DNA from 3 places in the Bacillus sp. FSL R5-0422 genome. Region 3 is predicted to be linked to each of the others. Evidence: riboswitches for the same ligand, from Rfam matches in the RefSeq annotation. Region 3 holds a riboswitch; each other region holds the start of a gene.
What was found. Region 3 has a riboswitch for S-adenosylmethionine ahead of MKX52_RS17480 (sugar ABC transporter substrate-binding protein). Riboswitches for the same ligand answer to the same signal wherever they lie in the genome.

Region 1: another riboswitch for S-adenosylmethionine. It lies ahead of metK (methionine adenosyltransferase); the one in region 3 lies ahead of MKX52_RS17480 (sugar ABC transporter substrate-binding protein).
Region 2: another riboswitch for S-adenosylmethionine. It lies ahead of MKX52_RS07350 (DUF2292 domain-containing protein); the one in region 3 lies ahead of MKX52_RS17480 (sugar ABC transporter substrate-binding protein).

The regions. Positions count from the first base shown of each region.
Region 1 covers NZ_CP152014.1:2,646,651-2,652,588, reverse strand. The annotation lists gene pckA (phosphoenolpyruvate carboxykinase (ATP)) at 1-1,249, opposite strand, end outside; SAM riboswitch class I at 1,477-1,610, shown strand; gene metK (methionine adenosyltransferase) at 1,806-3,008, shown strand; gene asnB (asparagine synthase (glutamine-hydrolyzing)) at 3,157-5,055, shown strand; gene MKX52_RS13490 (gamma carbonic anhydrase family protein) at 5,198-5,713, opposite strand; gene MKX52_RS13485 (alpha/beta hydrolase) at 5,759-5,938, shown strand, end outside.
Region 2 covers NZ_CP152014.1:1,459,435-1,465,372, reverse strand. The annotation lists gene cysC (adenylyl-sulfate kinase) at 1-271, opposite strand, end outside; gene sat (sulfate adenylyltransferase) at 286-1,422, opposite strand; gene MKX52_RS07360 (inorganic phosphate transporter) at 1,478-2,542, opposite strand; gene MKX52_RS07355 (phosphoadenylyl-sulfate reductase) at 2,556-3,257, opposite strand; gene MKX52_RS07350 (DUF2292 domain-containing protein) at 3,294-3,407, opposite strand; SAM riboswitch class I at 3,504-3,606, opposite strand; gene pyrE (orotate phosphoribosyltransferase) at 3,746-4,384, opposite strand; gene pyrF (orotidine-5'-phosphate decarboxylase) at 4,392-5,096, opposite strand; gene MKX52_RS07335 (dihydroorotate dehydrogenase) at 5,068-5,938, opposite strand, start outside.
Region 3 covers NZ_CP152014.1:3,402,754-3,408,691, forward strand. The annotation lists gene MKX52_RS17475 (sugar ABC transporter ATP-binding protein) at 1-1,426, opposite strand, end outside; gene MKX52_RS17480 (sugar ABC transporter substrate-binding protein) at 1,496-2,614, opposite strand; SAM riboswitch class I at 2,784-2,893, opposite strand; gene MKX52_RS17485 (right-handed parallel beta-helix repeat-containing protein) at 3,009-4,436, opposite strand; gene MKX52_RS17490 (branched-chain amino acid aminotransferase) at 4,803-5,894, shown strand.

The sequences.
Region 1 (5,938 bases), 760 kb from region 3:
GCTCATCAATTTTCTTGCCAAGCATTTCAGCATAGACGTGAGCTGGAAGCGGCAAGAATGGAGAACCGAAGCAAGTAGAGAATGTCGTTTCTGGTGATGTAACACCGCGCTCAGTTCCTGCTAATTTACTTGTGTAACCGCTCAAGAAATGGTACATCGCCTGTTCTTTTGTTAAACGGCTGATTGGAGGTAAAACGCCAAATGCATCAGCTGTTAAGAAGACAATGGCAGATGGGTGTCCTGCGATACTTGGCTTCACGATGTTATCAATCATTTCAATTGGGTAAGCAGCACGTGTGTTTTCAGTGAAGAATGTGTCGTCATAATCCGCTTCACGTGTTTCTTCATCAAGCACGACATTTTCAAGAACTGATCCGAAGCTGATGGCTTTGTAAATTTGCGGTTCTTTTTCTTCGCTTAAGTTCACACATTTCGCATAGCATCCGCCCTCAATATTGAAGACTCCTGAGCCAGACCAGCCATGTTCATCGTCACCGATCAGCTTGCGGCTTGCGCTAGCTGAAAGCGTCGTTTTTCCAGTACCTGAAAGGCCAAAGAATAGTGCGACATCGCCTTCTTGACCGACGTTTGCTGAGCAGTGCATCGATAAAATATCTTGCTCAGGAAGCAGGTAGTTCATGACAGAGAAAATGGACTTTTTCATCTCTCCTGCATATTCTGTTCCACCAATCAGAATGGTGCGTTTTTCAAAAGAAACGATAATAAACGTTTCAGAGTTTGTGCCATCTGTTTCAGGATCTGCTTTAAAATGCGGTGCAGATAAGATGGTGAAAGGTTTTTCGTTTGAAGAAGGTGTTGATCCGTCAGGTCTGATGAATAGTTGCTTTGCAAAGAGATTGTGCCATGCGAATTCGTTCACCACTGTAATTGGCATACGGTATCTTTCATCTGCGCCGGCAAATCCTTCAAAGACGAATAATTCATCACGTTCTTTTAAGTATGACACAACCTTTGTATATAAACGGTCAAATGCTTCTTTAGAAATCGGCTGGTTGACTTGACCCCAATCAATTTTATGTTCAGAGCTTTCTTCTTTTACGATAAATTTATCTTTAGGCGAACGTCCTGTGTAGGCACCCGTTGTAGCACGGACAGCTCCTGTTGATGTTAAAACGCCTTCATCACGTGCCAAAATCTTTTCAACAAGTTTCGGAACAGATAAATTTTGGTGCGTATTTTCTAATGAGAGCAATGACTGCAAATCTTCTTTTAAATCCACTGAGTTCATAAAAAAACCCTTCCTTTACCGTTGAATTTGTTTTGTTTCGATTAGTATAACACATTCATAATAATAGTCTATACTATTTAAATGTTTTTGTGTGTGTTTTTTCATTTCTGCTCTGAAAATATGCTTTTTGGTGATGCTAATATTGAGGTGAAAAAAAGGGAAGATAATTCTGATGAAGCATTGACATGACGCAAGTGTTTAAGATAAGATATCTTATTGAACGGATACTCTTATCCCGAGTTGGTGGAGGGACAGGCCCGATGAAGCCCAGCAACCGGTTTCTTATGAAAAGGCATGAATATGCTGAGAAACCAAGGTGCTAACCTGATGCAAGGTACAAGAACACCTTGAGCGATAAGAGTGAAAGGCATGCGATCTCAGACCCTTTCCTCGCAATGAAGGAAATGGTTTTTTTATTTTTGGGATATCATATGAACAAATTGCCAATAACATCTCTAATAGAAACGTTTTCAAATATAAGAGGGAACGAGTTCCGTATCATATTGGAGACCTCATCTCGGGATGATGTGGTCTTGTACAGGAGGAAATAGCCATTATGAGTCAAAATCGTCGTTTATTTACTTCAGAATCAGTGACAGAAGGACATCCGGATAAAATCTGTGACCAAATTTCAGACAGCATTTTGGATGAAATTCTAAAGAAAGATCCAAATGCACGTGTTGCCTGTGAAACTTCTGTTACAACGGGTCTCGTATTAGTAAGCGGAGAAATTACAACGTCTACTTATGTCGATATTCCAAAGACGGTGCGTGACACGATTAAGGAAATTGGCTACACACGTGCGAAATATGGTTTTGATGCGGAAACATGTGCAGTGCTCACATCCATTGATGAACAGTCTGCTGATATTGCGCAAGGTGTAGACAAAGCGCTTGAAGCACGTGAAGGCACAATGACTGAAGAAGAACTTGATGCGATCGGTGCAGGTGACCAAGGATTAATGTTTGGTTTTGCCAACAACGAAACTGAAGAACTTATGCCGCTACCAATTTCACTAGCGCATAAATTATCTCTCCGTTTAACTGAAGTACGCAAGGATCAAACACTTGCCTACCTTCGTCCAGATGGAAAAACACAAGTAACAGTAGAATATGATGATCAAAATAAACCTGTTCGTATTGATACAGTGGTTATTTCTACGCAGCATGCACCAGAAGTGACGCTTGAACAAATTCAAAGCGACTTAAAAGAGCATGTCATCAGCCCTGTCGTTCCAAGTGAACTAATTGATGAACAGACAAAATACTTTATTAACCCAACTGGTCGTTTCGTGATCGGCGGACCTCAAGGGGATGCTGGTTTAACTGGACGTAAAATCATCGTTGATACGTATGGCGGATACGCTCGTCATGGCGGTGGTGCTTTCTCTGGGAAGGACGCAACAAAGGTTGACCGTTCAGCGGCATATGCTGCTCGTTACGTAGCGAAAAACATCGTAGCTGCCGGCCTTGCTGATTCTTGTGAAGTACAACTTGCTTATGCAATTGGTGTTGCACAGCCTGTATCGATTTCAATTGATACTTTCGGAACAGGAAAAGCTTCTGAAGAAAAATTAATTGAAGTGGTTCGTGCGAACTTCGATCTTCGTCCAGCTGGCATTATTAAAATGCTTGACCTGCGTCGTCCGATCTACAAACAAACAGCTGCATACGGACATTTCGGCCGTCATGATTTAGATCTTCCGTGGGAAAAAACAGATAAAGCCGATACACTTCGTCAAGAAGCATTAGGACAATAACAACATAGAAAACCGCTTATTTTAAGCGGTTTTCCTTTTGATTAAAAAAAATTATACAAAAAGCGAAAAAATGTGAAACAAAAACGGACAAATAACTGTCTAATTATAGGTCTACTTTTAAGAAATAACATAACGTGGAGGCAATAATATGTGTGGGTTTGTTGGTGTGTTTAATCACCGTCCATTGTCCGAAACTACTGAGCAGGAAGAGTTAATTAAACAAATGAACCGTCTCATCGTTCACCGTGGTCCGGATGATGAGGGTTACTTTCATGATGAGCATGTAGGATTTGGATTTAGACGTTTAAGTATTATAGATGTTGAGCACGGAAAGCAGCCGCTTTCTTATGAAGATGAAAAGTATTGGATTATTTTTAACGGGGAAATTTATAACTATGTGGAGCTGAAGGAAGAGCTTGTGAAAAAGGGCTATACGTTCAGCACAGATTCTGATACGGAAGTACTGCTTGCCACATACCGTCATTATAAAGAAGAAGCGGCTTCTAAGCTTCGCGGCATGTTTGCCTTTTTAATTTGGGATAAAGAAGCGCAGCAATTATATGGCGCAAGAGATCCGTTTGGCATCAAACCGCTTTATTTTACACAAGTGGAAGAGCAAGTGTACTTTGCGTCTGAGCGCAAAAGCTTGATGGCTGTGAACGAGAACATCCTATTTGATGAGACTTCATTGCAGCAGTATATGTCATTCCAATTCGTTCCTGAGCCAAATACGCTTGATCAAAAGGTGCATAAAGTTGAGCCTGGTCATCAGTTTATTTTACGCCCAGGGCAAGAGATCGAATTTAAGACATACTGGAAAGTTCAATTCAAACCTGAGCAAACACAAGAACAGAAGTTAATCGAAGAAGTACGCGATGCAATCTATGATTCTGTGAATGTTCACATGAGAAGTGATGTACCTGTTGGTTCATTCCTATCAGGTGGTATTGATTCTTCCTTCATCGTGTCTGTCGCAAAGGAATTACACCCTGAGCTAAAGACATTCTCTGTTGGCTTCCAGCAGGATGGCTTTAGTGAAGTTGATGTTGCGAAAGAAACAGCTGATAAGCTAGGCTTACAAAACTTCAGCGCCGTCATTTCTCCAGAGGAATATATGAACGAGCTTCCGAAGATTGTCTGGCATTTAGACGATCCTTTAGCTGATCCGGCGGCGATTCCATTGTACTTCGTGGCAAAAGAAGCGAAAAAACAAGTGACGGTTGTTCTTTCAGGTGAAGGAGCGGACGAGCTGTTCGGTGGATATAATATTTACCGTGAGCCTCTTTCTCTTAAACCATTTGAATCTGTACCAACTATGCTGAAAAAGCTTCTTCTTCGTCTGGCTCGTTTAATGCCAGAAGGAATGAAAGGGAAGAGCTTTATCGTTCGCGGTTGTACGCCATTAGAGGAACGTTATATCGGTAATGCGAAAATTTTTGAAGAGCCAGTGAAGAAAAACCTTTTAAAGCATTATGATCCAAGCATCACGTATCGTGATGTAACGAAGACATACTTTGAGGAAAGCGCTGGCTACAGTGATATTAACAAAATGCAATATGTTGATATCCATACGTGGATGCGCGGGGACATCTTATTGAAAGCAGATAAGATGACGATGGCGAATTCTCTTGAGCTTCGTGTTCCATTCCTTGATAAGGTCGTTTTCGAAGCGGCTTCTAAAATTCCAGAAGAGCTGAAAACAAAAGATGGCACAACGAAATATTTATTGCGTAAAGCAGCAGAAGGCATTGTGCCTGACCATGTGTTAAATCGTAAAAAGCTTGGTTTCCCTGTGCCAATTCGTCATTGGCTGAAAAATGAGATGAATGCTTGGGCGAAAGACATCATCAAAAACAGTCAAACAGATGAATACATTAATAAAGAGTATGTGCTTGATTTATTAAATGAGCATTGTGCTGGTAAAGCAGATCATAGCCGCAAGATTTGGACCGTCCTTATCTTTATGATTTGGCATAGCATTTATGTAGAGCGCAGCATTGATCCAGAGCAGTTGAATCATCAACCGAAAGAAGTCATCTTTAGTTAATGAAAAAAGGTTTTCAGCACAAAGCTGAAAACCTTTTTTGTCATGATAGAAAGCGGCGGAAAAGGGTAAAATAACAAGCGGTTCATAGTTATTGCTTAATATCCTGAAAAAAACATGATAAAGTGAAGATACGTGTATGATGTTAACGGGATATAAGGGAACGATAGTATTGTCCTTTTTCTACATATTCTCTACGGATTCTGTCCATGTCTTGGATATCTTCATCTGTTAATTGACGGACGATCTTGGCTGGACGGCCGAAAGCGAGTGATCCTTTTGGGATAACCTTTCCTTGAGGGACTAGACTACCTGCACCGATAAAGGCACCTTCGCCAATTTCTGCACCATCGAGAATGATGGACCCCATACCAATGAGGGCATTTTTTCGAATGATTGAACTATGTAATGTGACTTGGTGTCCAATGGTAGCACCATCTTCTATAAGAAGTGTTTTTCCAGGACTTTGATGCAGACAGGATAAATCTTGAATATTGACGTTTTTTCCAATTCTCACAGGAGCGACATCGCCTCTGATGACAGTTTGGAACCACACGCTTGAATATTCTCCAATCGTGACATCTCCAGTAATGGTGGCGTTATCTGCGACAAAGACCGATTCATGAATCTCAGGTGTAAACTGATGATATGGATAAATCACTTTTTCTACTTCCTTTCTTAATACAACATTTGTGAGGTGTTTACTTTGTGGACTTGGCATGCTGAAAGACCAGTTGGTACAATTGTGATAGTACATGGTGCAAGTGAATATCACGGCCGATATAAATGGCTGATCGAAATGTGGCGAAATGCCGGCTATCACGTCGTCATGGGTGACCTGCCTGGGCAAGGGACATCGACACGTGCGCGCGGCCACATTCGTTCG
Region 2 (5,938 bases), 1.7 Mb from region 3:
CCACTTCTCCGATGCGGCGGATGTTCTCTTTTCTGTCATCATCTGAAAACCCTAAATCTTTATTCAATCCATGCCGCACATTATCACCATCAAGAACGGTCACTTGATAACCTTGTTCAAACAGCTCTCTAGCCGCTGCATTTGCAATTGTTGATTTACCTGATCCACTTAGACCTGTGAGCCAAATAATGCCGCTTTTATGATTGTTTTTCTGTTGATATTCATTTTTTGTAATAGATGAATCATGCCACACGATATGTTCGTTGCTCATGCCATACCCTCCCATTAAGATACCGTCGTTTTTAATCCTTCGATTAATGTTTCAATGACTTCTTTTCGGCTGAACGTGCTTGGCGGTAATTCTCCGTTTCTTAGCATCGTTCGAACCTTTGTACCTGAAAGAATGACATGCTCGCTTTTATCGTGAGGACATGTTTTTGGTGTTGCCATTGCTTCACATGTATTACAGTAGAAGCTATGTTCAAATTTTAACGGGGTAATGCCAATTTCTTCGCTTGTAAATTGTTCAAATAACTCCTGCGCCTCGTATGTGCCGTAATAATCACCAACACCTGCATGATCTCTTCCCACAATAAAGTGAGTACAGCCATAATTTTTACGAACAAGTGCGTGAAAGATTGCTTCCTTTGGTCCAGCATAACGCATTGCCGCAGGAAAAACACCTAAAAAGACGCGATCTTTTGGGTAATAACCGTTCAATAACACTTGATAACTTTTCATTCTCACATCTGCCGGAATATCGTCTGATTTTGTTTCGCCGACAAGTGGATTTAAAAACAAACCATCGACGGTTTCAAGTGCTGTCTTTTGAATATATTCATGGGCACGGTGAACAGGGTTTCTCGTTTGGAAACCAACAATGGTTTTCCAGCCGTTCTCTTTAAAATGACGTCTTGTTTCTTCCGGCTCATACGTAAATTGAGGGAATGGTTTTTCGCTGCGTTTCGTCAGTGTAATTTTACCACCAATGTAAGTGTCACCGCGTTCAAATAATTTTTTCACACCTGGATGATTGCGGTCATCAGTTTTGTACACATTCACCGCTTCTTTTTCTTTATCTGGTGTGTACTGATCCTCTACTTCAATTACGCCATATACAGTTCCATTATACGATAGACGCACAATATCGCCTTGATGGATTTCCGCTGCCTTTTCCTTTGTCACTGGCAGTGTAATAGGAAGAGACCAAACGACACCACTTGCTAGCCGCATACTGCTGACAACCGCTTCATAATCAGCTTTTGTTAAAAACCCTTCAATTGGGCTATACCCACCAATTGCTATGAGTTCAAGGTCTGCAAAAGAGATAGCATCTAGTTCAATTTCCTTCGCAACCGTGCTGAGATCATATTCTTCATTTACTCGATTAATTAATACGCCACCATGTGGTGTTAAACTCATTTGTATCTTCCTCTCAATGTTCATATTTAGTAGATGTTAATAGTCGGATTTAACATTAAATCCCGCCGCCCTGTTCATGAATCGAGCTGCTCTCATTTTTGACTGCCTTCATCAGACTTAGCGCACCAAGTGAGGCAAGCAGTACACTCATCATGATAAAGATAGAGTAATAGTCACCTTTTAAGAAAAGGCTCACTAGCAAATACGATAGACTAAGTGATAAAAAGGGTGATACTACCCACACTTTCAGCATTTTTTTCACCACATGTTTATGAAAAATATTAGGTCCACCTTTTGCCATGCCAAGTCCGATGATAGACGAGGAGGTGATTTGGGTAAGTGGAACAGGTAGCCCAAAAATAGAGCTGATTATGACAAGTCCAGCACCGGTACCTGAAAGCAATATCCCTTCGCCCGTTTGATAGCGGGTGATTTTCTTTCCATTTGTTTCTAGTACCCTTCTTCCTAATAAAAGAGCACCAAGTGCAACGAAAAGCCCACCGTAAAGCGTTCCTTGCCCAACAGATAAAATGCCTGAAGCAACAAGGGGACCTACAGCATTGGCGACATTGTTCATCCCAGCAGAAAATGCTTCTAGAAATCCACTAATGATCAAAATAATCGATAAAATCAAAGTGCCTTTTTTTGAAAAGGTTCGTTTCGGGAACATTCTGATGATTTTGACTACAATGAATGTAAAAAGAAAAGCAACAATAGGAATGATGACCCAAAAGGACACGATGACTAAAATGGATTTCACATACAATACTTTATACGCTACCGCAACTCCAACGACAGCACCTACTGTCACCTCACTCGTTGATAAAGGGATCGCCATCAAATTCGCTATAAAGAGTGATAATGCAGCAGAACCAATAATAATACAAACAATTTCAAGTGTAATGACGGATTCAGGCATAATGCCAGAACTGATGGTTTTGACGACCTCACCGCCGCCAATGACTGAACCTGCTAAAATCCCAACCGCACATACACTGAGTGCATAGATCGGCTTTCGAATCGCGCCTGATCCGTATGCGATGCCCATTGAAGCAGCTGCACCACTCGCGCCAATGTTTAGCGCGAAAAATAAACTAAATAAAATTGCGGCAATTTCCATACACTATGCTCCCTTACTCATGTAATCCGCACTCAGTCTTAGCTGTGCCTGACCATCTGCCAGACCGCAGATCCTCGGCAGTAAATGCTGGCTGTGTACACGGCGCACAGCCGATACTTGGATATCCCTGATCATGCAGCGGATTATAAGTAAGTTCTTCTCTAGATGCATATCTCCATATGTCCTTCCACGTCCAGTGGATAAGCGGACATACTTTCACTGATTTGAATTTTTCATCCTTATTTAAAAAATTCGTCCCTGCTCGCTTAGGTGACTGCTCTCTTCTTAAGCCAGAAAGCCATGCAGGATAGCCCGATAACGCTTCTTGCAAAGGAATGACCTTCCGCATATGGCAGCAGCTTTGAGGATCCGTTTTCCATAGTTGATCACCATGTTGATCGTTTTGCTCCTCGACCGTCAGCTCAGGGGTTTTCAGCACAATATCTAAACCCGGGTATCTTTCCTTTACCGCATCAATTGTGTCGTACGTTTCCTTAAAATGCAGACCTGTATCTAAAAAGACAATTCTTGCATCCTTTTTTACTTTCGCAATCAAATCAATAAGGACGATGCCTTCAATACCAAAGCTACATGCATAAACGAGCTGATCACCATAATGACCGTATGCCCATTTCAGCACAGATAAGGCCCCTTTATACAAATCATCTTCTTGAAATGTAATGGACGGCTCTTGCCAATTTTCATAAGTTAACATTGTTTCTCCCCTTCCGGAGTATCACTACTCTTCGCACTACGTCAACTGAATTTTTCTGTTTTCTTCCACTTGAATCACTTGACCGTCCTGAACAATCAGTGCAACTAAACTGAATTCATATCCCCAATCAGTTTCTGCATAGGCTTCAATTAAGTATTCATCCTGCTTTTGCTCTCACTTCCCCCTCACCATTAAAATAAAAAAACTTCCTTTCAGTCCGAAAGAAAGATGAGGAAGCTCACGATTTCCTTATCTTTCAAAATAGAATCATTTTGCAGGAAGTAGCACCTTGCATATCGCAGGTTGCCGGGCTTCATCGGGCCAGTCCCTCCACCTCTCTGGATAAGTGTTTTAATTTGTCTTAAATATTAACACAATTCAAACAAAAGTCAACCCGACTTTATTGATAGGATTAGTTTTTATTTAAATTTGAGTCTATTTTACTATTTTTAACCAAATAAAAAAGCTGTGCGATTGTGCACAGCTTTTTAGACGGTTTCTTCCATCCAAGATTCAGAGGAAGGATCTTGTCTCCAGCATTTCAATTTATTCATAGCAGAAGGCTCGATTGCTTTCAGTTCAAGAGCCACGTCTGTCAGTGTGTCATAGTCTGTTAGAGTAACATATGGAATGTTTTTCTCTTGGAATGCTGCCGTAGCTTTTGGCAAACCGTATGTGAAGATCGCGGCAACGCCTAGTACGTCACAGCCCGCTTCTTGAAGAGCAGCGACCACTTCAAGTACACTGCCTCCTGTTGAAATTAGATCTTCTACGACGACTACCTTTTGGCCTTTTGATACGGCACCTTCAATTTGATTCCCTTTTCCATGTGCTTTTGGCTTACTTCTGACATAACACATCGGAGCATTCAGACGGTCTGCCGCTAATGCCGCATGCGGGATGCCTGCTGTTGCAGTACCAGCAATCACCTCTGCTCCCTCAAAATGAGTGAGAATCAACTCTTTCAGACCTTCGGCAATGTCGTGTCTGACTTCTGGATAGGACAAGGTAAGACGATTGTCACAATAGATCGGTGATTTGATACCGCTTGCCCATGTAAACGGTTCGTCTGGCTTCAATGAGACCGCTTTGATTTGTAATAGGTGTTTAGCGATTTTCGTTTTCATCTGGCAGTCACTCCCACTCTTTCAAAATTTGATGATAGGCTTCCAATGGTTTATCAGCTTTTGTGATTGACCTTCCGACAACAATTTGTGAAACTCCTTGCTTTTTTGCATAAGCAGGGGTCGCCACGCGCTTTTGATCATCGGTCTGATCATTTAGTAAACGAATCCCTGGCGTAACAGTGAGGAAGTCAGGTGAGATATGCTCATGAAGGGCTTTGGATTCATGAACAGAGCAAACAACACCGTCTAGTCCACTGTCATATGCCAAGTGCCCGTACCGGATGACAGTCTCTTGCAGCGAACGGTCTATAAGTAATTCGCTTCTCATCATGTCTTCTGACGTACTCGTCAGCTGAGTCACTGCAATAATGTCTGGACGTTTTTGTCCAGCAGGCGTTCCGCTTTCAAGCCCTTCTAACGCAGCTTGCATCATCTGTTTCCCGCCAGCAGCATGTACATTGACTAGATCAACGCCAAGTGCGGCAAGCCGGTTCATTGCTTTTTTCACCGTTGTTGGAATGTCATGTAATTTGAGATCGAGGAAAATGTGGCAATTTTTTTCTTTAAGCGCCTCAAGGATGACTGGCCCTTCTTGGTAAAACAGCTCCATGCCGACCTTCACAAATAATGGGGTCCCTTCAAAGGGTTCTAAAAAGGCGAGCGCCTCCTGTCCTGATGGAAAATCAAGCGCGATGATGGGCAAGTGCTTCATGTTTCCAGCTCCTTCCGATACATTCCTCTACAGATGAATACCCATAGGCTGCTAATACGTTTGGCAGTTCTTCAATGATTTCTGGGCAAATAAATGGGTTCACAAAATTGGCTGTGCCAACAGCTACTGCACTCGCACCTGCTAGTAAAAATTCAAGTACGTCTTCAGCATTTTGCACCCCGCCCATTCCGATAATCGGGATAGAAACCGCTTGACTGACCTCATGCACCATGCGTACAGCGACAGGTTTGATCGCAGGACCTGATAATCCGCCTGTTTTATTGGCAAGAATCGGTTTCCCTGTTTTTAGATCTAAACGCATACCGATTAACGTATTAATCATCGTGAGTCCATCTGCTCCAGCAGATTCAATCGCTTTCGCAATCTCCACAATATTAGCTACGTTAGGAGACAATTTGACATAGACAGGAACGGAGGAAACGTCCTTCACCGCTTTTGTCAATGCTGCTGCCATTTGAGGATCTGTCCCAAAGGCTATTCCGCCTGTTTTAACATTCGGACACGAGATATTCAGTTCAAGGGCATGGACATTTTTTGCTTGGCTGATCTGCTTCGCTACTTCTACATAATCATCGACCTGTGAGCCAGCCACGTTTGCAATAATAGGCGTATCAAACTGCTCAAGCCAAGGCAATTCATTTTCCAGCACACCTTTTAGGCCAGGATTTTGAAGACCGATGGCGTTGAGCATCCCGGCACCTGTCTCCGCTACCCTTGGTGTTGGGTTACCAAATCTTAGTTCTAGGGTTGTGGCTTTGATCATGATACTGCCAAGCACAGATAAGTCATATAATGAAGCAAATTCTCTCCCGAATCCAAAG
Region 3 (5,938 bases):
TGCTGCCATCATACAGCACATAGACGCGGTCTGCGATCCCTGCAATCTCCGACAGCTCACTTGACGCATAAATCACAGATTTCCCGCGGGCGGCAAGCTCTGCAATCAGTGTGAAAATATCTTTTTTCGCTCCAACGTCAACACCTTTAGTTGGTTCATCAAAGAGATAGACATCCGCCTCAGCCAGCAGCCATTTTCCGATGGCAATCTTCTGTTGATTTCCACCGGATAGATGCTTCACCTTTGCTTCAAGAGATGGGGTTTTCACACCAAGTCGCTTGACGATTTCGTCTGCTTTCCGCTTTTCCTTTGAACGATGTAAGAAGCTGAACACACGTGAGAATGAGCGAAGATTTGCTGCTGTTAAGTTCCACCCCACACTCTCTTCTGTCAGAACCCCTTCCTTTCTCCTTTCTTCTGGCACAAGGGCCATTCCAGCTCTCACAGCTTGATGAGGCGATGTGAAGCGTACGGTTTGACCATGAAGTTGTACAGTCCCCGTCGTTTTTTCTGAGGCGCTGAAAAGCGCTTTACACAATTCCGTTTTTCCTGCACCGACAAGGCCTGCAATTCCGAGAATTTCTCCCTTTTTTACATGAAGATGAATGTTGCGTAATTTATGCTGGTCGTTTAGCTGCTTCACTTCAAGGACAATAGGTGCGTCTTTCAAAGGTGTACGAAGCGGGAATTGCTCCTCTAATGGCGCTCCTAGCATTTCTTCAATGATCTGCTGGGGATTTGTATTTTGAACAAGATGAGCTGCGACATCGGTTCCATTTCGCATCACTGTCAGTTCATCACAAATGGTGAAAATTTCAGGCATGCGATGAGAGATAAACACAATACCCGTTCCATTCTGTTTCAGCCGATCAATCATTAAAAATAACTTGTTTGTTTCTGTATGACTAAGCGGGGCAGTTGGTTCATCTAAGATTAAAATGCTGCATTTGATTGAAACAGCCTTGGCGATGAGCACCATCTGTTTTTCCGCAAGGGACAGATCACTCACAAGGCGTTTTGTGGAAATGTCGATGTCCAATTCTTTTAATCGGTGAGCTGCCTTACGGTGTAGCTCTTTCCAGCCGACAAATGTTTTTTTCTCAAGCTGATGCATCATCATATTCTCTCCAACACTTAAATAAGGAACGAGAGCTGTATCCACTTCTTGATGAACCGTCTGCACACCATATGAGGCTGCATCCTTTGGGGTTTGAATTGATGCCGCCTGACCATTGATTTGAATGCTTCCTTCATAATGGGAATGAGCGCCAGAAAGAACTTTCATTAACGTGGACTTCCCAGCACCATTCGCTCCAATCAGTGCATGAACTGTCCCTTTTTCTAATGTGAAATTCACTTGATCTAACGCTTTTACTCCTGGGAATTCAATCGAAATATGCTTCATACAAACTAACGGCGCTGTCATAGGTGTCCTCCTTCTCATGATCATCATCTGAAAAACGAAACACCCTCTATAGAAGAGAGTGCACGACGTTTATTTTGTATAATGCTTCTTCAAGGTCTTCATCCAATCTTCTTCAAAGGCAGTTGATGAGCCGAATCCCTTCACTTCGTCTGCAAGATTGACCATATTGATGGCTTTTCCTGATTGTTGAAGCTGTTTTTGTGAGATGAGAGAGGCCTCAAGGTCATAGGAAGACGGGGTTTTCTCGCCCGCTATTTTCTTCGCAAGAATTCTCACGTCAACTGCGCCAATGAGCTTCGGATCAACTGCTGCTGTGTACTTCCACGGACTGTCTTTTGCTGTCATTTCTTGAAGATCAGCATTTGACACATCAATCCCATAAATCTTCACTTCTGTTCTTCCTGCTTCCTTTAGCGCTCTTGCTGCGCCAATGGCAAAGGCATCCCACGTGGCAAAAATAGCATCGAGTTTACCCTTTGGATATTTATTCAGCATCGCTGCCACAGCATTTTGTGTTTGAACAGACGTATCAGAGGAGGCAATACCAAAGCGGTCAAGTTCCTTGATTCCTGAATGTTGTTTGAGCGTTTCTTGATAAACCTTGTTCCGTCTCACCATTGGCGGGAATCCATCTACCCAGAGGTACGCAATATTGGCTTTTCCTTTAAAATCAGACACGAGTGCATCTAGTGATTTTTTCGCTAATTGTTCGTCATCTTGAGACGTCACTGTAACCCCTTTGATGCCTTTCAGTTTAGGATTTGAATCGAACGCTACGACCGGAATGCCCTTTGCCGTAATCTTTTTCACGTCAGCGACGGTCGCCTCGTCGTCCCCATGAGAGATGATAAAGCCATCATAATTTTCTTCCAGCGCCTGAGAGATGGCGTCATGGAACTTCGCTGTATCTCCATTTGCGGTGTAGACATCAACCGTAAAGCCAAGCGCTTCACCTTCTGCCTTTGTCCCAGCTAAAAACTGTGCTGTATGATCATCTCCGCCGATTTTACGGATGACTTTAATTTTTGCTCCCTGTCCCTTTGCGAATCGCTTCGGTACATTGTCAAAAGAGACTTTTTCATTCGCATTTGCCTTTGAGCCCGCACTCGATCCAGTGCCGCAGCCTGTTAATAGGACAGTCAATACCGTTAATAATATAAGACTAGATGTAAAATACTTACGCTTCATTGCTGTTCCTCCTCAAGTTGTTTTTATTTTTCACATCGGAAAACTAGGTAAAAATGTAGGAAAACGCCAGTAAACTGTTCTTCCTTTTGAAAAAGAGACGACAAAAAGCCTCTCTTAGAAAGAGAGGCTTGAACACCGTTGCATGAAACATGTATCGGGAATTCTTCCTCTCTTATCTGTCAAAGCTGTCACAGCTTTGCAGGAATTAGCACCAATTTCTATAGTAGAAACGGTTGCCGGGCGTCATAGGGCCAGTCCCTCTGCCTCTCTTGATAAGAGATCCGTTATGAAATTTTGTTTTCGTTGAAATGTCTTCTTTACTTTAATGTGATGTCACATCAATGTCAATGATTTTTTTGAAAATTTAAAACAATGCGTTTGCGTTCACACATGCTTAATTTCCGATGATTTTCTTAGCAGGTGATGACTTCTTCAGGCGAAAATCATATTTTTTCTCATTCACAAATTGCGGATTGAGATGTGCTGATCCTTTATCTTGACCGCTTTTAGAGAGATATGTTTTGTAGCCTTCCATCCATTTCCCGCGCCATACCCACTGTGAAGCCTTCGCACCTTTGCGGTCATCATAAACGTTCTTCTGGAAGGTATTCTTTTGATTCACTCCATAAAGATTCACGACTAAGTAATGCGAGGCACTCGCTGTCATGATATTGCTCGTGATTCGATTGTTCACGGCTTGATATTGCATCAACAATTGACCGCCTTCTAAGCCGGCTGTGTCATTTTTGTATAAAATATTATGTGAGATCGTCGTATTTGTTGTTCCGCCTCGCTTTTTATCATAACCGCCAATTGAAATGCCTGTATAACGGTTCAAATACACTTGGTTGTGTTCAATGCGAATACGATCTGCCATTTTTCCTTTATGTTCACTTGTGACTTCAATCCCAAGATCGTTGTGATGTGTAATGTTATGATCAATCACAATATCCTTCCCACCATCCACATAAATGCCACCAGCGGAGATGTCTTTGCCATAGGCTGGATTCCCTACACTCGTGATCTCGTACACTTTGTTTCTTGATACAACACCATTTCTGACTTGATCGTACTTTTTAGAAGGTGCTACGTTCTCAAAACCAATTAAATCAATACCTATATTATCCGTGTGGCGAACCGTGTTATGTGTCACACGAAACTTAGTGACGTTCCCATTGAGCACAAGCGCTTCACTGAAGCCAAGCTTTAATTTTTCAACAGTGTTTCCTTTGATTTCAATATCTTCAATGGCCGCTGGAGCTTTTGTTCCATAGACCGCAATACCGTGCGCATTCCCATTTTTGTGTGTCGTCTGAATGTCATACACTCGGTTGTTGAGAAGTTTGACGCCTTTCCCGCTTCCTTTGATGAAAATACCGACTGGGGTCAGGTCTTCTTTATTCGTCTTGAGATGTCCCACCGTCAGACCTTTGAGGGTAATGTAACTTTTTTGATCGATCGTGACAAGACCGCCATCTGCTTGATTTCCTTTAAGTGAAGCCCCGCTAATAACAGGTTTTTCTTTTCCATAAGCTTGAAAGATAACTGGTGCTTTCTTTGTACCTGAATGGCGGACAATCAATTTCTCTTTATATGTGCCGCCTCTCACGTAAATGGTTGTCCCGGCTTTCGCCATACTTGCCGCTTTTTTCAGCGTGCGAAAAGGTTTTTGCTTCGTTCCTGGGTTTTTATCGTTTCCGTTTGTCGCTACGTGATAGGCTATGCTTTGCTTAGCGCCAGCCTCCTCCGTCATCGCTTGACAGCCGAAGCTGATGACGGTCATGAATAAAATAAGTAAAATACCTGGTATCGCTCGTTTCATCCTGTTGTTTGCTCCTTTCACTTCTATTTTCTTTATCGGTTAAAAAAAAGAGGATTAAAATATGAGAATGCCCCTTGCAATGTACTGGTCAAAAGGTGTATGGTTGAAAGAATATCTTACAGGAAATTTATCCGCTTTTAAATTGTCAGATTAATCAGTTAATAATGCATTTGGATTTTATTTCTTTATTACAAAGGGGTGACATGAGGCAGACTGACGGCAGAGAGAAGGAAAGCGCTTTAACAGATTTTTCTTGTCTGAATTCCAGAAAACCTATTGCTAATATTTTGTGAAGGTATAGAATAGAATCATAATTATTTCATATTATTAGAATTTTCAAATAATCAAACAGCAAGGAGATTTACGATGCCAAAACAACCCATCCGCGTTGAACTTAGTTCAACAAAAAAACCAAAACCTCAATCTGATCAACTTGAATTCGGAAAAATCTTCACAGATCACATGTTTGTGATGGATTATTCCATTGATCAAGGCTGGTATGACCCAAGAATTATCCCTTATCAGGCTATTCCAATGGACCCAGCTTCGATGGTCTACCATTATGGGCAATCTGTTTTTGAAGGCTTGAAGGCTTATGTTTCCGAGGATCAGAAAATTCTCTTATTCCGTCCGGAAAAGAACATGGAGCGCTTAAACAGATCCAATGACCGCCTGTGTATCCCGCAAATTGATACAGAAACGGTTTTAGAGGGCTTAAATGAACTCATTCGCATTGATAAGGATTGGGTACCTGATGCAGAGGGCACTTCCTTGTATATCCGTCCATTCATTATTTCCACTGAGCCGTATTTAGGCGTTGCACCGTCAAGCACGTATAAGCTGCTGATTATCCTCTCTCCAGTGGGATCTTACTATAAAGAAGGCATCCATCCAGTCAAAATTGCCGTTGAAAACGAGTTTGTCCGTGCCGTTAAAGGCGGAACAGGAAATGCCAAAACAGCTGGAAACTACGCCTCAAGCCTTAAGGCACAGCAAGTGGCTGAAACGAAAGGTTTTTCACAAGTTCTTTGGCTTGATGGTGTTGAGAAGAAGTATATTGAAGAAGTCGGAAGTATGAATATCTTCTTTAAGATCAATGGGGAAATCGTGACGCCTGAACTGAACGGCAGCATTTTAGAAGGCATCACCCGTAACTCTGTACTTGAGCTATTAAAACATTGGGGAATTCCAGTGACAGAGCGTAAAATTTCGATTGATGAGTTAATTGAAGCACATCAATCAGGTGAGCTTGAAGAAATCTTTGGAACTGGAACGGCGGCCGTCATCTCTCCTGTCGGGGAATTAATTTATCACGATCAGCCATATGTGATTCAAGATGGTCAAACAGGTGAAGTATCAAAGAAATTGTATGAAGCCATTACGGGTATTCAAAAAGGCACACAACCAGATATCTTCGGCTGGACAGTAGAAGTCGACTCGGTCGTCAAACAAGCTTAAACATGTAAAAGAACCTTTCAATCATGAAGGGTTCTTTTTTTGTT